Regions from separate parts of the Aquamicrobium lusatiense genome, predicted to be linked through region 1. Evidence: riboswitches for the same ligand, from Rfam matches in the RefSeq annotation. Region 1 holds a riboswitch; the other holds the start of a gene.

Evidence for each region. A riboswitch is a leader RNA that binds a small molecule or an ion and turns the genes downstream of it on or off. The one in region 1 is predicted to bind S-adenosylmethionine.
Region 2: it holds a riboswitch for S-adenosylmethionine, as region 1 does, so the genes downstream of both, HNR59_RS04995 (O-succinylhomoserine sulfhydrylase) here and metA (homoserine O-acetyltransferase MetA) in region 1, are expected to answer to the same signal.

Annotation. Positions count from the first base shown of each region.
Region 1 is NZ_JACHEU010000001.1:444,506-454,348, reverse strand. It holds gene leuD (3-isopropylmalate dehydratase small subunit) at 1-175, shown strand, start outside; gene HNR59_RS02340 (hypothetical protein) at 399-1,241, shown strand; gene HNR59_RS02335 (VOC family protein) at 1,244-1,594, shown strand; gene leuB (3-isopropylmalate dehydrogenase) at 1,694-2,797, shown strand; gene HNR59_RS02325 (DUF3309 family protein) at 2,983-3,141, shown strand; gene HNR59_RS02320 (MFS transporter) at 3,164-4,345, opposite strand; gene metA (homoserine O-acetyltransferase MetA) at 4,531-5,451, opposite strand; SAM riboswitch at 5,505-5,583, opposite strand; gene HNR59_RS02310 (pyridoxal phosphate-dependent aminotransferase) at 5,781-6,890, shown strand; gene HNR59_RS02305 (prephenate/arogenate dehydrogenase family protein) at 6,895-7,830, shown strand; gene HNR59_RS02300 (DUF2125 domain-containing protein) at 8,023-9,018, opposite strand; gene HNR59_RS02295 (gamma-glutamylcyclotransferase) at 9,114-9,638, shown strand; gene HNR59_RS02290 (aldo/keto reductase) at 9,730-9,843, shown strand, end outside.
Region 2 is NZ_JACHEU010000001.1:1,041,290-1,051,132, forward strand. It holds gene HNR59_RS04985 (ABC transporter substrate-binding protein) at 89-865, opposite strand; gene HNR59_RS04990 (2'-deoxycytidine 5'-triphosphate deaminase) at 986-2,080, opposite strand; SAM riboswitch at 2,172-2,249, shown strand; gene HNR59_RS04995 (O-succinylhomoserine sulfhydrylase) at 2,306-3,502, shown strand; gene apaG (Co2+/Mg2+ efflux protein ApaG) at 3,625-4,017, shown strand; gene HNR59_RS05005 (Hsp33 family molecular chaperone) at 4,080-5,099, opposite strand; gene argF (ornithine carbamoyltransferase) at 5,203-6,126, opposite strand; gene HNR59_RS05015 (aspartate aminotransferase family protein) at 6,140-7,333, opposite strand; gene HNR59_RS05020 (GcrA family cell cycle regulator) at 7,689-8,204, shown strand; gene HNR59_RS05025 (OFA family MFS transporter) at 8,698-9,843, shown strand, end outside.

The DNA of each region.
Region 1 (9,843 bases):
TCTCGAAACCAAGGAAATCCGTGGGCCGGACGGTGGCGTGATCAGCTTCGATCTCGACGATTTCCGGCGTCATTGCATGCTCAATGGCCTCGACGACATCGGCCTGACGATGGAGAAGGCAAGCTCCATCAGCACCTTCGAGCAGAAGAACGCCGAAACACGCCCCTGGGCCTGACAGTCTCGGTCTGACAGTCTCGGCCTGACAGTCTGGGCCAATCCGGCCTCTCGACGGGATGCGCGCCGCAAGGTTCGCATCCCGTTTTTGTCAGGGGATTGAAATTCGCCGCCCGATGATGTGGACACCGCGGCGTCAGCTTCCTAGTTTTGCATGCTCCAGCCACCCCGATTCGGTCGCTCCGATCAGGCAGCGTCCAGTGCGCAACCGGAGTTTCGCAATCATGAAACTGATATTCCGTCCGTCGCTCGCGGCTCTCCTCGGTCTTGGCCTTTGCGCAAGTGCATTCGCCGAGACGGAGAAGCCGCAGTCCATTGCCTTCGCAGGCGGCGCTCTCACCATCACCCAGAAGGAAGAGTATGGCGAAAAGACCCTGTCCTTCGGCGACAAGGAGCTGGCCAGCGCCTATGTGATCTATTTCGACCAGATTGCCCGGTTGGGAGACACCGAGGTCGCGCTGTTCGATGTCGGCGACGGCGGCAATGCCTGTGGTCCGGCCAAGGTTCTGGTGTGGAAGGGCGACAACGACGCCATTCAGCGCGCCAGCATCGGCGAGGAGGATTGCGGCGCGCCGGTGACGGCAGTCGCCAGTGACTGGATCTATTTCGTTCCATGGCTGATGCCGGGCACTTCCGGCGTGGTCAAGCGCTGGACCCCGCAGGATGGTTTTACGACCGCAGGCGAACTCGTCTATGCGCCCGAAGCCGGAACGACGTGGAAAGATTTCAATCCGGAAAGACTCGGCAGCATGCTCGAGGCATTCCAGAACGAGGCCGTCTATGCGCAGGCAAAGGAGCTTCTGGGCGACAGGCTCGAAGAAGTTGCAACCAGCCTCATGGTCAGCGCCGAGCCGGAAAAGACCGCCTCGGGCCTGATCTACGGCGATGGCTGCATTCCGCATGCCTGCGGCACCTACGATGGTTTCATGGCTGTCGATGCGGCCAGCCAGAAGCTCTATCTGGCTCGCCAGACCGATGGCAAGTCTCCGGAAACATGGCCTGAAGCCGGGACGTGGCCGGCCGATCTGCGCCAGACCATGGAAAAGGCGCTGGCAAAGAGCGAATAGCCATGAAGGTCAGGCGCATCATCGCCAACATTGCCGCCGCAGACCTTGCGGCGGCGAAGCGCTTTTATGGCGATGTGCTCGGACTCGACCTTCTCATGGATCATGGCTGGATCGCCACATGGGGTTCGACCGAACAGATGCCGGTGCAGATTTCCTTTGCCGTGGAGGGCGGCTCCGGCACGCCGGTGCCCGATCTCTCCATCGAGGTGGATGACGTCGAAGCGGCGCTCGCCGGCATGAAGGCGGCGGGATTTGCGATCGAATACGGTCCCGCCGATGAGCCGTGGGGCGTGCGCCGTTTCTACGTGCGCGACCCCTTCGGCAGGCTGGTCAACATTCTCTCGCATCTGTAACGGGCATTCCGGGCGCCGCGTCTCGCCGCTTTCGTCTTGCGCAAGCGCGCCGGCGCGGCTAGCAAAGCTGCGGTTCAAAAATTCCCCGGGGAAATACGCATGGCTTCGAAAAAACTCTTCCTCCTTCCAGGTGACGGCATCGGTCCCGAGGCGATGACGGAGGTAAAGAAACTCATCGCCGTCATGAACGAGAACGGCGCCGGTTTCGAGACCGAGGAAGGTCTGGTTGGCGGCTCGGCCTACGACGCGCACGGACAGGCTATTTCCGAGGCCGACATGGAAAAGGCGCTGGCGGCGGACGCCGTTCTGTTCGGCGCGGTCGGCGGTCCGAAGTGGGATGACGTGCCTTACGAGGTGCGCCCCGAGGCCGGTCTGCTGCGCCTGCGCAAGGATCTCGAACTGTTCGCCAATCTGCGCCCGGCCATCTGCTATCCGGCGCTGGCTGCTTCCTCCTCGCTCAAGCAGGATGTGGTCGAAGGCCTCGACATCCTCATCGTGCGCGAGCTGACCGGCGGCGTCTATTTCGGCGAGCCCAAGCAGATCATCGATCTCGGCAACGGCCAGAAGCGCGGCATCGACACGCAGATCTACGACACCTTCGAGATCGAGCGCATCGCAGGCGTCGCCTTCGAGCTGGCCCGCACCCGCAACAACCACGTCACCTCGATGGAAAAGCGCAACGTCATGAAGTCTGGCGTGCTGTGGAACGAGGTCGTCACCGCCACACACAAGGCTAAGTTCAGCGACGTGAAGCTCGACCACATGCTGGCCGACGCCGGGGGCATGCAGCTCGTGCGCTGGCCCAAGCAGTTCGACGTCATCGTCACCGACAACCTGTTTGGCGACATGCTCTCCGACGTGGCCGCGATGCTGACCGGCTCGCTCGGCATGCTGCCCTCCGCCTCGCTCGGCGCGCCGGACGCGAAGACCGGCAAGCGCAAGGCGCTCTACGAGCCGGTGCACGGTTCGGCGCCCGACATCGCCGGAAAGGGCATCGCCAATCCGATCGCCATGATCGCCTCCTTCGCCATGTGCCTGCGCTACTCCTTCAACATGGTCGCAGAAGCCGACCGCCTGGAGAAGGCGATCTCGGCGGTTCTGGACGCAGGCTATCGCACCGGCGACATCATGTCGGAAGGCATGAAGAAGGTCAGCACCGCCGAAATGGGCGATGCCATAGTCGCGCAGTATCGCGCCGGCTGACATCGGTCGTTGAGGGCAAAAGGCTGCGTGAGAGCGGCCTTCAGGGAATTGCAACCCCTCGGTTCGCGGCACCAGCCGGGATCGAGGGGTTTTCGTTGCAGGGCTCGTGGTTTCGGAAACAAGGGAACACGGCGGCGGCTCGCGCATTGTGAAATGAGACAATCACAAGGCGGGAGAGTTCGACCATGCCTCTTACGACCCTTCTCATCATCGTTCTGGTGCTGATCCTGATCGGCGCCATTCCCAGCTGGCCTCATTCGCGCAACTGGGGTTATGGCCCCTCGGGCATTGTCGGCGTCGTGCTCGTCATCCTGCTGATACTGGTGCTGCTGGGCCGGGTCTGACCCCGCCCAGCGCCGGTCCCGTTTATTCGCCGGGGTGGTCTGCTGTGTAGTCGGCACGATGGGCCAGTCCCGACATCAGGAAGACGATGAACAGCAAGCCCGACAGCCCGATAAAAACCGGGCCGAAGCCGATATGCTCGGCGATGAAGCCGATGGCGGAGGGCGCGACCAGAATGCCGCAATAGCCCATGGTGGTGACAACGCTCATGCCGATGCCGGAGGGAATTCCCTGCTGGTTGCCGGCGGCGGAAAAGGCGATCGGCACCATGTTGGCGATGCCCACACCGCACAGGGCGAAGCAGGCGATGGCCATCCAGGGCAGGGGCGAGAGCCCGGCACCCAGCATCCCGGCGCAGGCCAGCAGCGCGCAGGCACGCAGCGTGGTCACCGCGCCGAAACGATTGCGAACCGAATCGCCGGCGAACCGCATGCAGGCCATCACGCCGGAAAAGGCGGCAAATGCGAGGCTGGCCGTGGCGAGGTCGGCGCCAAGCTCCTGCTGAAGATAAATGGCTGCCCAGTCGAGCACGGCGCCCTCCGGGGTCATGGAAAACAGCGCCATCACGCCGATCAGGTAGATGAGCGGATTGCGCGGCAGGGTGAAGCGCGGGCGCTCCTGCGCCGTTGCCGGCCTGTTCTCGGTCACGACATGGCGCATGGCCAGCGAAACGCCGGCAAGGGCCACGATCGTGATGATGACCGCATGGGCGAGATGGCCGAAAGTCTGGATGCCCATGCCGCCAAGGCCACCACCCACGAAGCCGCCAAGGCTCCAGAAACCATGCGACGACGACATGATGGCGCGGCCGAGCCGGCGCTCGACCACCACGGCATTGGTGTTCATGGCCACGTCCATCGCCCCGATCAGGCCGCCAAAGATCACCATGGCGACGGCGGCAAGGGTTACGTCCGGCGCCATGGCAACCAGAAGCAGGCCGAAGCTCGTGCCGACGGAAATGCGCTTAAGCGTGACGCCGGATCCGTACCTGGCAATGAAATGGCCGCACCATGACATGGCAACCACGGCACCCGCGCCGAACAGCAGGATGAGCAGGCCCAGGGTGAACTTGCTGATCTCCAGACGCACGAGCAGCGTGGGGATCTGCGGGGCCCAGCTTCCGGTGATGAAACCGTTGACGAAGAACATGGCGGCCACCGCCCAGCGGCCGCGCATGGCGATGTCCTTGTGGCCCTGATCAGTCATTGTAGCCGCCTGCAACGATGTGGTCAGCGCCTTTTAAATCGTTTTATATTGCGCGTCCAATCGCAACCGTGAACGAGTTTTGGGCCAGTACGCAACCAATGTGCGCGCTCAATGCGGATGAGCGGGCAGGGAGGCAGAACTTCCACGCCTTCCCTGCGAACCCGTCGCTCCCGTTCAAGCAGGCCTCAGCTCGTGCCGATCTTGTCGAGGTCGAAGGAGGTCGACTGGTAGACCTGATTCAGCCAGTTTCCGAACAGCAGATGGGCATGGGAGCGCCAGCGGTTGAGCGGCGGCCGTGCCGGATCGTTGTCCGGATAATAATTGTGCGGCACCTCGATTGCCGTGCCGGCGGCGACATCGCGGTCGTACTCCTCCTTCAACGACGTCGAATCATATTCGATGTGGTTGAACATATAGAGCCGGTTGCCCTTCTGCTCCGACAGCAGGCAGGGGCCCGTCACGTCCGATTCCATCAGCAGATCGAGCCCGCTGGATGGCGCGATGTCGGCGCTGCGCACTTCCGTCCAGCGCGACACGGGCACTGCGAAGTCGTCCGAAAATCCGGCCAGATAGGGCGAGGTCGGCGCGTTGTTGCGGTGCCGGTAGACGCCGAAGGCCTTCTTCTCCAGCGTGTATTTCGGGATGCGGTGGAAGTGCCAGGCGGCGGCCATGGCGCCCCAGCAGATGAAGAAGGACGAATGGACGTTGGTGGTCGTCCAGTTGAGTATCTGCTCCAGCTCCTTCCAGTAGTTGACCTCCTCGAAGGGCAGGAGCTCGATCGGCGCGCCGGTGATGATGAAGCCGTCGAACTTCCGGTCCCGCACTTCGTCCCATGTCTGGTAAAAGGAGATCAGATGTTCTTCCGGCGTGTTCTTGGCCTTGTGATTGCCGACGCGCACCAGCGTCAGCTCCACCTGAAGGGGCGTGGCGCCCATCAGGCGCGCGAACTGCGTTTCGGTACGGATCTTGTTCGGCATCAGGTTGAGCAGGCCGATCTGGAGCGGGCGAATATCCTGACGCATCGCGGTGCGTTCGTCCATGATGGATACACCCTCGCGCACGAGGACTTCGCGGGCAGGTAGCTGATCGGGAATCTTGATCGGCATTGCACAAGCTCCAAACAAAAAGACCGGCGGCGAAATCGCGGCCGGTCCCGACGTGCTCGTCAGCCTCGGCCTTTTTAGCGACTTCTTTAACGTGGCTGCAAGCCGACCGGCCAAATCACCACGGAACGGTTTTCTATCTATGGCCGGCTTGTGCCTGCGTCAATGCCAAGGTGCACGGGGCCACAGGTGCACGGGCCACAGATGTACGGGCCAGAGATGGACGAAGCCAGAGATGCCCTGTGCCAAGTCTTCACCCTCGACATTGCTCTTCATGGCGGTTATTTCCGAGCATCTTGCCGGAATGTTCCGGCGTTCAACGGATTCTGATCATGACCACGGCACAAGAAAACTCCCGTCCCCAGCCCCGCGCCGGTATTCTGGACATCGAGGCTTATGTGCCGGGCAAAAGCGCTGCTCCTGCCGGTGTGAAGCTGCACAAGCTTTCCGCCAACGAGAACCCGCTGGGTGCCTCGCCAAAGGCGATCGAAGCCGCGCGTGAAGTGGCCGGCCGGCTGGAATTCTACCCCGACGGTTCGTCAACGCGCCTGCGCGAGGCGATCGCCGAGGCGCATGGTCTGAACATGGCCAACATCATGTGCTTCAACGGCTCCGATGAGGCGCTGGCGCTGTTGTCGCGTGTCTATCTGGCTCCGGGCGACGAGGCGATCTATCCGCAATATGGCTTCCTCGCCTACCGCATCGCCATCATGGCGGCGGGAGCAACGCCGATCATCGCGCCTGAAACCAACGAGCGCGTCGATGTCGATGCCATCCTTGCCGGCATCACCGACAGCACGCGCATGGTGTTCCTCGCCAATCCCGCCAATCCGACCGGCACCTACATTCCCTTCGAGGAGGTGCGGCGCTTGCATGCCGGCCTGCCGAAGAACGTCATGCTGATCCTCGATGCGGCCTATGCCGAATATGTGCGCCGCAACGATTACGAGGCGGGCGTCGAGCTGGTGGCGGGCGCGGAGAACGTTGTCATGACCCGCACCTTCTCCAAGGCTTACGGCCTCGGCGGCGCGCGTATCGGCTGGATGTATGCGCCCACGCACATCATCGAGGCCGTCGAGCGCATTCGCGATGCCTTTAACGTGACCGCCACGGCGATCGCGGCCGGTACTGCTGCGGTGCGCGACCGCGCGCATGTCGACACGTCCATTGCTCACAATGAAACCTGGCTGCCCTGGCTGACCAGCGAGCTGACGGCGCTCGGGCTCAGGGTAACGCCCAGCGTCACCAACTTCGTTCTCTTCCATTTTCCGGAGAACGGCAGGCATTCGGCTTCGGCCGCCGACGAGTATCTGACCGCGCGAGGGTATATCCTGCGGCGCGTTGCAGGCTACGGTTTTCCCAACGCGCTGCGGATGACAGTCGGAACCGAAGAAGCCAATCGCGGCGTCGTCGCCGCACTGACCGAATTCCTGAAAAGTTGAGAAAATGTCCGAACCCATGTTTGAGAAGGTCGCCCTTGTCGGCATCGGCCTCATAGGCTCGTCGCTGGCCCGCGCGATCAGGCAGAACCATCTCGCCGGCCATGTGGCCATTTCCACCCGCAGTCCCGAGACGCTGAAGCGCGCCGAACAGCTCGGCCTCGGCGACAGCTACACCACCGATGCGGCAGAAGCCGTGCGCGATGCCGATCTGGTCATCGTTTCCGTGCCTGTGGGTGCTTCGGAAGCCGTGGCGAAGCAGATCGCGCCGGCTCTGAAGCCCGGCGCCATCCTCACCGATGTCGGCTCTACCAAGCTCTCCGTCATCGCCCAGATGCAGCCGCATGTGCCGGCCGGTGTCCACTTCATCCCAGGCCACCCGCTGGCGGGAACCGAGGATTCCGGTCCGGATTCCGGTTTTGCGGACCTGTTTCGCAACCGCTGGTGCATCTTCACCCCGCTGCCGGGAACCGATCCGGCAGCGCTGGAGAGGCTGTCGGAATTCTGGCGGCGCTGCGGGGCCAATATCGACACGATGGACGCCGACCATCATGACCGCACGCTGGCCATCGTCTCCCACCTGCCGCATATCATCGCCTACAACATTGTCGGCACTGCCGATGATCTGCAGACGGTGACGAAGCAGGAAGTCATCAAATATTCGGCTTCCGGTTTCCGTGACTTCACCCGTCTGGCGGCCTCTGACCCCACCATGTGGCGGGACGTGTGCCTGCACAACAAGGACGCCATCCTCGAGATGCTGGCGCGGTTTTCGGAAGATCTCGCTTCGCTGCAAAGGGCGATCCGCTGGGGCGACGGGGAGAAGCTGTTCGACCTGTTCACCCGCACCCGCGCCATCCGCCGCTCGATCATCGAGGCAGGGCAGGATATCGACGCCCCGAACTTCGGCCGTCAGGTCGCGGAGCAGCCCGCCAAGCCTTGACGCATGTCGCCCGAAAATGGGAACCGGTTTTGGGATAACGACATGCGTAAGGACAGGAGCTTAAAGCGTAAGGAGCGACTCTGAAAGATCGCGACACGCTTCAAGTGGCTGCGCAGCGGAAAAACACGACATGAAAAAGCGGCCGGACCCTCGGGTTCCGGCCGCTTTGCTGTTCTGCGCTTGGGGCAGGCGTCAGGGAAGCGGCTTGATGGCGCCGAGCGGGATGAAGCCCATCATGGCATTGCCCTTGACGATCTTCAGCGGCATCGCCGGCTGTTTGCCCATCATGGCGAGCGCACCGAAGCCCTGCCTTATCTTCTTCGCCTCTTCGGGAACGGCAGTCGCCAGAACCTCCGCCACGGCCTGCGGATTGGTCAGGCGGATCATCAGGTCCGCGTCCACCAGCCCTGCTTCGTCGACGGAGACAGGCCCGGACACGGAAATGCGGGCTTCGCCGGACGACAGTTCCAGATTGGTGATGTCGAGCGCCTGCCCGCGCAGGCTTTTCGGCTTCGACTGCACGACCGCGACGCCGTTCTTCAGCCGGGCTTCGCCAAAACCGTCGAGCGATGGCACGTTGCGGCCCTGAAGCGCGTCGGCGGTGATATCCAGCTCGGCAAAGCTGCCACGATAGAGGATGTCTTCGCCTTCGGGCCAGAAGTCGAGTGCGATGTCGCTCAGATTGAAAAGCTGTGTGGGCTCGTCATCCTCCGGGTCGGTCTGGCCCGAAACGCCGTTTGCGGTCAGCGTCACCTGCCGGGGCAGGGGCCAGAACAGCTTGGTGCTGACATCGAGGCTGTCCCAATCGAGCCACAGTGGCGCCAGTCCCGGCGCCAGTGTCCTCACCGGCCCGCGCAGGTTCACATCGGCCACCAGGGGCCGGAAGATGCTGGTGCTCGCCTCCAGAGCACCGGTGGTCGCGGCAATGCCTTTGGCGTCGTCCTGATAGGCAATGCCATTGCACAGAACGGCGAGCCGCAGCGGATAGCCTTCAACCCGAAGTCTCGCGCAATCGGAGCGGATACCTTTCCTTGAAAGATCGGCGATGGCCTGCCGGCTCTCATCCCTGATGCGGTCGGCTGCATAGAACCAGCCGGCGCTGTAGAGCCCGAACAGCACGGCGAGGAAAAGAAACAGCCATAAAAGACCGCGTCGCTTTCGTGGTTGCGCCTGATGTCTTGACGTCATGCTGCCGCTCTCGTTAACCCGTTGGTGTGAGGGAATGGACCTTCACCATGCTGCCCGGCGCGATTTTTTGCCGTGCCCGACTCTGGTCTTGCGATATGGGCGATTTTTGGGTTTTTGGCTATGGCTCTCTGATCTGGAAGCCTGGCTTCGATTATGCAGAGGCGCGCAGGGCTCACCTCTATGGCTATCGCCGGGCGCTGTGCATCTACTCCTTCGTCCATCGTGGTACGCCCGAGCGGCCGGGCCTCGTTCTGGGGCTCGACCGGGGCGGTTCGTGCGTCGGCATGGCCTTCAGGGTGGAGGCGGCATCGCGCGAGGCCGTGATCGCCTATCTGCGCGAGCGCGAGCAGGTCAACAACGTCTACATTGAGCGCAGCCTTCCGGTGCGGCTCGACAATGGCGAGCGTGCCGCCGCGATCGCCTATGTGGCGGATCGCAGCCACAGCCAGTATGCGGGCGCGCTGGACGAGACGGCGGCCGCCGCCGTGGTGCGCGGAGCCGCCGGCCAGTCGGGGCCCAACGAGGATTATGTGGCGAACACGGTGCGCCATCTGCAGGCGCTCGGCATTCGCGATCACTGGCTGGAAGATGTGGAGCGGCGCATCGGGCTGTCCGGATAGTTCCCGGATCGTCATTGGCAATTTGCATCCCAGCCCTATCTTCGACGCGGCGCCGGCTTATGCTGCGGGCGATTCCTGAAGGGAGACCGACTTGCAGAAGAGAACACTGGGCCGCACCGGTCCTGAAATCGCCCCGCTGGTTTTCGGCGGTAACGTCTTCGGCTGGACGGCCGACGAAAAAACCTCCTTCGACCTGCTCGACCGT
Region 2 (9,843 bases), 600 kb from region 1:
GGCAAAACATCCCGGGGAATGTGTGGCAAAAAGGCCGCAGCGGTATGCTGCGGCCTTTGTTCATGGCGTTGTCGGATCGCTTCAGGTCTCAATAGATGTCGAAGTCGAAATACTTGGCCTGAACCTTCTTGTAGGTGCCGTCCGCGACGATGGCGTCGATGGCGGCGTTGAGCTTTTCGCGCAGCTCATTGTCGCCCTTGCGGACGGCAATGCCGGTTTCCAGCTCAGTTCCTTCCACGTCGCCGATCAGCTTGCAGCAGGCGCCGTCATCCGAGTTTTTCAGCCAGTCGGTCATGACGAACTTGTCGGAGACGACGGCATCGAGACGGCCATTGAGCAGATCCTGCACGGCTTCCTCCTGCGTCGGGTAGAGCTTCACGTCGGCTCCGGCCTTGGCATAGTGATCCTGCGCATAGATCGCCTGCGTGGTGGCGGCCTGTGCGCCCACGGCCTTGCCGGAAAGCGCTTCCGGCGTGGTGCCGGTGAGATCGCTGTCCTTGGGTGCTGCGACGGCCAGTGGCGTCACATAGTATTTATTGGTGAAGTCGACCTGTTCCTTGCGCTCATCTGTAATCGACATGGAGGCGACGATGGCGTCGAACTTGCCGGCCTGAAGGGCGGGAATGATGCCATCCCAGTCCTGTACGACGAATTCGCACTCGGCCTTCATCTGCTCGCAGAGCGCCCTGGCGATATCGACGTCGAAGCCTTCGAGCTTGCCGTCGGCAGTCAGGGTGTTGAAGGGCGGGTAGGCGCCTTCGGTGCCGATCTTGATCTTGCCGCCCTCCTGTGCTGCCGCCTGCCCGGCAACAAGGGCGATCACGGCTGCCGTTGCGACGCCTGTGAGCCATCCGGAAATACGCATTGTGTACCTCTTCCCAAAAAATCTCAGGCCCCCTTTGGCCTGAATGCAGCCAAGCACAGCAATCGGCTTGTTACAAGCCGAAAGCTTTAAGACCAAAGCAGTTCTTCTCCTGACGAAACGTCAGGCGTTGCTGCGGAAATGCTTGGAAAGTTTCAGGCCCTGCGCCTGATAATTGGAGCCGAGATCTGTTCCATAGAGTGCCTGGGGACGGCGCAGCATGTGCTCGTAGACCAGCCGGCCGACTGTCTGGCCGTGGTCGAGGATGAAAGGCACTTCATGGCTGCGCACCTCAAGCACGGCGCGGCTGCCGGTGCCGCCGGCGGCCGAATGACCAAAGCCAGGGTCGAAGAAGCCCGCGTAATGCACGCGGAACTCGCCCACCAGCGGATCGAAGGGCGTCATCTCGGCCGCGTGCAGCGGCGGCACATGTACGGCTTCGCGGCTGACCAGAATGTAGAATTCGTCCGGATCAAGCACGAGGTCGGCCGCGCCGCGATTGTAGAGCGGCTCCCAGAAATCGAGCACGTCATGGGCGGCGCGGCGGTCGACGTCGATGAGGCCCGTGTGGTGCTTGGCCCGGTAGCCGATCAGCCCGCTGGCATCGCCCTTGAGGTCGATGGACAGCGCGATGCCGCCGCCGGAAATATTGGGCTGATCGGATGCGACGAGCGTTTCGTCACGATGCAGGGCGTGCAGCTCGTCTTCGGAAAGAAGCGCATTGCCGGTCCGGAAACGGATCTGCGACAGGCGCGAGCCGGTGCGGGCGACGATGGGGAAGGTGCGCGGGCTCACTTCCAGATAGAGCGGACCCTGATAGCCGGCGGCGATCTTGTCGAATTCGGCGCCATGATCAGTCATCACGCGGGTGAAGATGTCGAGCCGGCCGGTCGAGCTCTTCGGGTTTGCCGAGGCCGAGATGTCGGCGGGCAGGGCCAGCCTTTCCAGAAGCGGAACGATGTAGACGCAACCTGTTTCCAGAACGGCGCCCGCCGTCAGGTCGATCTCGTGCAGTTGCAGGCGGTCGAGCTTGTCGGCGACGCTGTGGCCGGGGCCGGGCAGAAAGGAAGCGCGCACGCGCAGCGCCTTCTCACCAAGCCGCAGGTCGAGGCTGGCCGGCTGGATCTGGTCGGCATCGAGCGCGCGCGGCGTGCTCAGCGCGCCGCTTTCGAACAAAGCTGCGATGTCCTGATCGGGAAGAATGCCTGTCTGACGCACAATACGCTCCCGGCCGTGGAATGGGGCCAATGATCGAAAATGTCTTAAACATACGGCCAATTGACGCAAGACCGGGGGAGGTTTAAAGGAAGGCTTATCCCGTGGTGATTTGGCCGGTCGGCTTGCAGCCACGTTAAACAAGTCGCTAAAGGACCGTCGGGCTCATAGGCCGTCTGTACCGGTTGCGACTTTCGCGACCGGTTTTTTGTTGTTCGGAAGAGAGCCATGACATCAGACAAGACACGTAACTGGAGACCCCGTACCACCCTGGTGCATGGCTCGACCCTCAGGTCGCAGTTCGGCGAGATGTCGGAGGCGATCTTCCTCACGCAGGGCTATGTCTATGACACGGCCGAATCCGCCGAGGCCCGTTTCAAGGGCGAAGTGCCCGGCTTCATCTATTCGCGCTATGCCAACCCCACCGTCGACATGTTCGAAAAGCGCATGTGCCAGCTGGAAGGGGCGGAGGATGCCCGCGCGACCGCATCGGGAATGGCCGCGGTCGCCACCGCGATCCTGTGCAGCCTGAAGGCGGGCGACCACATCGTTGCGGCGCGCGCCCTGTTCGGCTCCTGCCGCTGGGTGATCGATACGCTGGCGCCGCGCTACGGCATCGAGGCCACGCTGGTCGACGGCAAGGACATCGCCAACTGGGAACAGGCGGTGCGCCCCAACACCAGGCTGTTCTTCCTCGAAAGCCCGACCAATCCGACGCTGGAGGTCATCGACATCGCCGCCGTCGCGGCTCTGGCCAATTCCATCGGCGCGCGGCTTGTCGTCGACAACGTCTTCGCCACGCCCCTGCTGCAGCGGCCGCTGGACCTCGGCGCCCATGTCGTCGTCTATTCCGCCACCAAGCACATTGACGGGCAGGGACGGTGTCTGGGCGGCATCATCCTGTCCGACAAGGAATGGATCGACGAAAACCTGCACGATTATTTCCGCCATACAGGGCCCTCGATGTCGCCCTTCAATGCATGGACCCTGCTGAAGGGGCTGGAGACGCTGTCGGTGCGCGTCGACCAGCAGATGCGCTCCGCCGCTCGCATCGCCGATTTTCTGGCGCAGTCGCCACAGATCGAACGTGTCGTCTATCCTGGCCGCCCCGACCATCCGCAGGCCGATATCATCGCCCGGCAGATGTCGGGCGGCTCGACCCTGATCTGCCTCGACGTCAAGGGCGGCAAGGAAGCAGCCTTCGCCTTCCAGAATGCGCTGGATATCGTGCTGATCTCGAACAATCTGGGCGATGCCAAGAGCCTCATCACGCATCCGGCCACCACCACGCACAAGAACCTCAGCGACGAAGCCCGCGCCGAAGGCGGGATCGGACCGGGAACGCTGCGCCTGTCGATCGGCCTGGAAGATACGGACGATCTGCTGGAGGACATCGGGCAGGCCCTGTCGCGTGCTGGCTCATAGCGCTGGCAAGGCTTGACCTGACGGTTTCGCAGGCCAATTCTCCGTATGGAATATCGCGCTTCCCCCCTCCCCCCGGGGGAGGCGCGGGGGAGGCGCGCGAAAGCTTCCGGGAGATGCGGATCATGTACAGCGCCACCACGCGCAACATAGAGGTACGGGTCAGGCCGTTCTATCTGGAGGAACGGTCGGACCCCTCCGGCGGCCGTTATGTGTGGGGCTATCGGGTAACGATCCGGAACCACTCGCCCGAGTTCGTGCAGCTCATGTCACGCCATTGGCTCATAACCGACGGTGCAGGGCGTATCGAAGAGGTTCGCGGCGCCGGCGTCGTTGGCGATCAGCCGGAACTCAATCCGGGCGATAGCTACGAATATACATCCGGATGCCCGCTCACCACGCCGTCGGGGTTCATGGCGGGTACCTACACGATGCGCACGGCGCGGGGTGAAACCTTCGACGTCGTCATCCCACCTTTTTCCCTCGATCTCCCGGACGAACGCCGCACGGTCAACTGACGGATGGAAAAAAAGCGGAAGCCTTTCTTCCGCCCCCTGATCCGATGGTCCGGCACCGATGGTCAGGTGCCTGCCGGCAGGAAGTCGGCCGGTTCGAAGTCATAGGCCTTCGAGCAGAACTGGCATTCGACACGGATGCGCCCGTCTTCGACGCTGTCCTGTATTTCCTCGACGGTGAAGCCGCGCAGCATGCCCTCGATCCGCTCCTGCGAGCAGGAGCAGCGGTCGGCGACCGCCGCGCTCTCGAACACGCGCACGCCATGCTCGTGGAACAGCCGGTAAAGCAGGCGTTCCGCCCCAACGGTCGGATCGATGAGTTCGGTGGGCTCCACCGTGGCAAGCAGGGCCAGAAGCTCCTGCCAGGCGTCGTCCTGCGGATGGTCGCCACCCTTGCTGTCATCGCCGTCGCCGCCGTTCAGGTCAGGCATGCGCATCCGTTCGGGCGCCTGCGGCAGGAACTGGGCGAACAGGCCGCCCGCCCGCCAGCGCTCCTCGCCACCTGCGAACACCTGCCTCGCAACCGCCAGCCTGAGATCGGTCGGGATCTGCTCCGACTGGCGGAAATAGACGCGCGCGGCTTCTTCCAGCGTGATGCCGTCCAGCGCCACGATGCCCTGATAGCGCTGCATGTGCTCGCCCTGATCGATGGTCAGCGCCAGCACGCCGGAGCCGAGCAGGCTGATTTCGTCGACCTTGCCTTCGGCTTCCAGCACGGCCACCCGCTCCGCATCGAATTTTGCGTAGGCGCGCAGCGCATCCGGCGTGCTGAAATCGGCAACCAGCATGTCCACGGGTCCGTCCGTGCGGGTCTGCAGGATGAACTTGCCCTGAAACTTCAGCGAGGTGCCAAGCAGAACCGTCAGCACGCAGGCCTGCGCCAGCAGCCGGGCGACCGGTTCGGGATAGGCATGGCGCGTCAGTATGGCGTCCAGCATGGCGCCAAGCTGCACGGTGCGGCCGCGCACGTCGAGGGCGGAGACCTCGAAGGGCACGACATGGTCGTCGCCTGCATGGCCGAATTCGCCAAGCTTAACGTCGCGGGGCTTTGGATCTTGTCCGGTCACTCGAATGGATTCCAGCATGGCTTGTCTCCGGCCACAGGCCATGCCTTCACGCGGAAAGGCCGGCCCGGCATCGTCTTGTTGTGGGATGGTGCGCCGGAGATAGGCACCGTCCCCCGCTTATTCAAGCAGCGCGCTCGGCACCGAGGCACCAGGCCAGAATCGCCTTCTGGGCGTGGAGCCGGTTCTCGGCCTCGTCGAACACCACCGAATTCGGTCCGTCGATCACCTCGTCGGTCACTTCCTCGCCACGGTGGGCGGGCAGGCAGTGCATGAACAGCGCGTCGGGCTTTGCTCTGGACATGAGCTGCGCATTGACCTGATAGGGCAGGAACACGTTCTGGCCACGGGCGCGGTGCTCCTGGTTCATCGATACCCAGGAATCGGTCACCACGCAGTCGACGCCGTCCACGGCCTCTTCGGCGGTCGGGAAGAAGGTTACGCTGGCGCCATTGGTGCGGGACCAGTCCACATATTCCTGCATCGGTTCGCTGCCCTGCGGCACGGCGACGTTGACGTTGAAGGAGAAGCGGGCAGCCGCCTCCATCAGCGAATGCAGCACATTGTTGCCGTCGCCCGTCCAGGCGAAGGTGCGCCCGGCAACCGGCCCGCGGTGCTCCTCGAAGGTGAGCAGGTCGGCCATGATCTGGCAGGGGTGAGTGTCGTCGGTCAGCGCATTGATGACCGGCACGCTGGCGTTTTCGGTGAGCTCGATCAGCCGCTGATGCGCGGTGGTGCGGATCATGATCGCATCGACATAGCGCGACAGCACCTTGGCGGTGTCGGCGATCGTCTCGGAGCGGCCAAGCTGCATCTCGGTGCCGGTCAGCATGATCGTCTCGCCGCCAAGCTGGCGCATGCCGACATCGAACGACACGCGGGTGCGCGTCGAGGGCTTGTCGAAGATCATGGCCAGAACCCTGCCCTCCAGCGGGCGGGAGCGTTCACCGGCCTTGAGACGCGCTTTTCGCTTCGCCGCATCGTCCAGCATGGTGCGCAGATCCGGCGCAGAGATAGTGGAGAGGTCGGTGAAGTGGCGCAGGCTCATATGTGGCTTCCAATCACTTTGCTTCTGCGGGGGCATTTGCCAGACTGGCGACGCTGGCGCGGATGCGGGAAAGCCCTTCCTGGATTTCCGCTTCCGTCAGCGTCAGCGGCGGCAGCAGGCGGATGACATTGTCGCCGGCCGGAACCGCAAGCAGCTTGTGCTGGCGCAGGGCCGTGTTGACCTCGCCAGCGGGAACAACGCACTTCAGGCCAAGCATCAGGCCGGTGCCGCGGATGTTCTCGATTACGCCCGGAAACTCGTCGCATATGGCCGCAAGGCCCTGCTTGAAGAGAAGCGCCTTGTGCTGGACCTCTTCAAGGAAGCCGTCCGCCAGCACCACGTCGAGCACCGCATTGCCAACGGCCATGGCCAGCGGATTACCGCCGAAGGTGGTGCCGTGCACGCCGGCTGTCATGCCCTTGGCGGCTTCTTCGGTCGCCAGGCATGCGGCCAGCGGGAAACCGCCGCCGATACCCTTGGCGATCGCCAGCACATCGGGAGCAACTCCGCTCCATTCATAGGCGAAGAGCTTGCCGGTCCGGCCTATGCCGCACTGGACCTCATCGAAGATCAGCAGGAGGCCGTGCCTGTCGCACAGTTCGCGCATGCGCTTCAGAGACTGCGTCGACAGCGGGCGGATGCCGCCTTCGCCCTGAACGGGCTCGACCAGAATGGCGGCGGTTTCAGGCGTGATCGCCTTTTCCAGCGCTTCCATGTCATCGAACGGCACCTGATCGAAGCCGTCCGCCTTGGGGCCGAAGCCTTCCAGATATTTCTGCTGTCCGCCGGCCGCGATGGTGGCGAGCGTGCGCCCGTGGAAGGCGCCCTCGAAGGTGATGGTGCGGTAGCGCTCGGGCTGGCCGTTGGCGTAATGGTAGCGCCGCGCCGTCTTGATCGCGCATTCCAGAGCTTCAGCACCGGAATTGGCGAAGAAGACCTTGTCGGCGAAGCTGGCCTCAGTCAGCCGTTCGGCCAGCCGTGTCTGCTCGGGGATCTCATAGAGATTGGAAAGGTGCCAGAGCTTGCCGGCCTGTTCGGTGAGCGCTGCAACCAGATGCGGGTGGCTGTGGCCCAGCGAGTTGACGGCAATGCCGGCGGCGAGATCGAGATAGCGCTCGCCCTTGTCGGTCACCAGCCACGAGCCTTCGCCGCGCTCGAACACCAGGGGTATACGGGCGAATGTATCGTAAAGCGCCGAGCCGCTCATTATTTCTCCCCCGGACCGGAAACTAAAAAGCCGCCATGCGGCGGCTCCAAGCGCTTATCATGATTCAAGGGCAGACTGTCAATGGAAAGGTCGTTTCACGAAGCCCTTTCAGTCCGCCGGTTCCGCGGCGTCATTTCGGCTTGAAAACGGGTCAAGTTGGGGAAAACCCTAAAAACTGATTCGGGTTCTGGCCGGGACTCTTGTCACCGAGTCCATGCATATTGTAATCATGGGCCGGAAATAACCAGATTTCGTGCGGCTATTCCAATCATCCACATAGATGTGGTGCCCGACCGGCTTTTGCCGGAACGGAGAGGGAGTCCGGGAGCCGCGCGATGCAAAGGAGTGCAGTCTTATGAACTGGACTGACGAGCGCGTAGAACTGTTGAAAAAATTGTGGGCCGAAGGGCTGAGCGCCAGTCAGATCGCGGCGCAGCTTGGCGGCGTCAGCCGCAATGCGGTGATCGGCAAGGTGCATCGCCTGAAGCTGTCTGGCCGCGGCCGCACGACGGCTGCTCCTGCCCGCCAGAAGAAGGCATCTTCGGCGCCTGCCGCGTCCAAGCCGGTTCGTGCCGCCGCTCCGGCGCGCAGCGCTGCCCCGACCATCGGTGCGACCGCATTGCAGGTTCAGTTCGATGCCGAGCCGGTTGCGCGCCAGCAGTTGCGCTCTTCCGACAATGTCGTGGTGCCGATCTCGCGCCGCCTCGACCTGACGCAGCTCACCGAGCGCACCTGCAAGTGGCCGAACGGCGACCCGCTTTCGGAAGACTTTCATTTCTGCGGAAATGAGGCCGGAGAATCCGGGCCTTACTGCGCCTATCATGCAAGGCTGGCTTTCCAGCCGGCTTCCGAACGCCGGCGCGCCTGCTGATCTCTTTCTCTTCCCGGATTTTCATGATGTATTCCGAAGGCTCCGGTTCAACCGGAGCCTTCTTTGCTTCCGGGTTTTGACCCGGCCCGAAAGGTTCAGGCTCTCCTCGCGCATCTGCGGCGGCCGACAGGGTGGACAAATTGTCCGGCCCAAAAGGACAATTTGTCCATAGACGATTCCTCTCAGTCGATAAGCATTTGAAATCATTGGCGCCGCCCAACTGGCACGGCCATTGCTTGGTATTTGCCGGCAATGGAACGGGAGGGATGTGCATAAGGCCGGCTGCCCTGGGGCAGGAGCCGGCAGCGCCGCACAGGCAAAGCGGCGCGCAGGAAGAGGGGGCATCGGACCGCAAAGCAGCGTCCGCATTCGGATTGTTCCGATGCCTGTCAGTGGTTGGGAGCGCGTCGGCGTCCATCAGCGGACGCAAGGCGCGCCCGGGTAACAGCAGGACGACGCACGGACAGGATCCGGCGGGACGGAGGAGGTCTTCATGTCCACGGCAAGTGAAACATTTACAGGCGATGTCGGGATACTCGACAAGGAGCGCATCGTCGCTCAGCCGGGCTTCAACAGGTGGCTGGTGCCGCCGGCCGCGCTCGGCATACATCTTTGCATCGGCATGGCCTACGGCTTCAGCGTGTTCTGGCTGCCGCTGTCTCGCGCCATCGGCGTCAGCCAGCCCGTCGTCTGCGCCGACATGAGCCTGATCTCGGCTCTCTTCACCACAAGCTGCGACTGGCGCGTGTCGGATCTCGGCTGGATGTACACGCTGTTCTTCGTGCTTCTGGGCTGCTCGGCCGCGATCTGGGGCGGCTGGCTTGAGAAGGTGGGGCCGCGCAAGGCAGGCTTCGTCTCGGCCATGTGCTGGTGCGGCGGCATGGTACTGGCCGCCATCGGCATCATCACCCATCAGCTCTGGCTGATGTGGCTGGGCGCGGGCGTCATCGGCGGCATTGGTCTGGGCCTCGGCTATATCTCGCCCGTTTCGACGCTCATCAAGTGGTTCCCCGACCGGCGCGGCATGGCGACCGGCATGGCCATCATGGGCTTTGGCGGCGGCGCCATGATCGGCGCTCCGCTGGCCGACATCCTGATGAACCACTTCCAGTCCGACACGTCCGTGGGCGTGTGGCAGACCTTCCTCGTCATGGCCGCGATCTACTTCGTGTTCATGATGGGCGGTGCCTTCGGCTACCGCATCCCGCCGAACGGCTGGAGGCCGGAAGGCTGGACCCCGCCGGCATCGGCGAAGCAGAGCATGATCACCACGCGCCATGTGCATCTGCGCGATGCGCACAAGACCCGCCAGTTCTGGCTGATCTGGATCGTGCTGTGCATGAACGTGTCCGCCGGCATCGGCGTCATCGGCATGTCGTCGCCGATGCTGCAGGAAATCTTCGGTGGCCGCCTCATCGGCCTGCCCGAGCTTTCCTTCACCGAACTGGACAACAGCCAGCGCGCGGCCATCGCTGCCATCGCGGCCGGTTTCGCCGGGCTTCTGTCGCTGTTCAACATCGGCGGGCGCTTCTTCTGGGCGTCGCTCTCCGACAAGCTCGGCCGCAAGAACACCTATTATACGTTCTTCATTCTGGGCATCGTGCTCTATGCGATGGCGCCCACGGCGGCAGGCATGGGC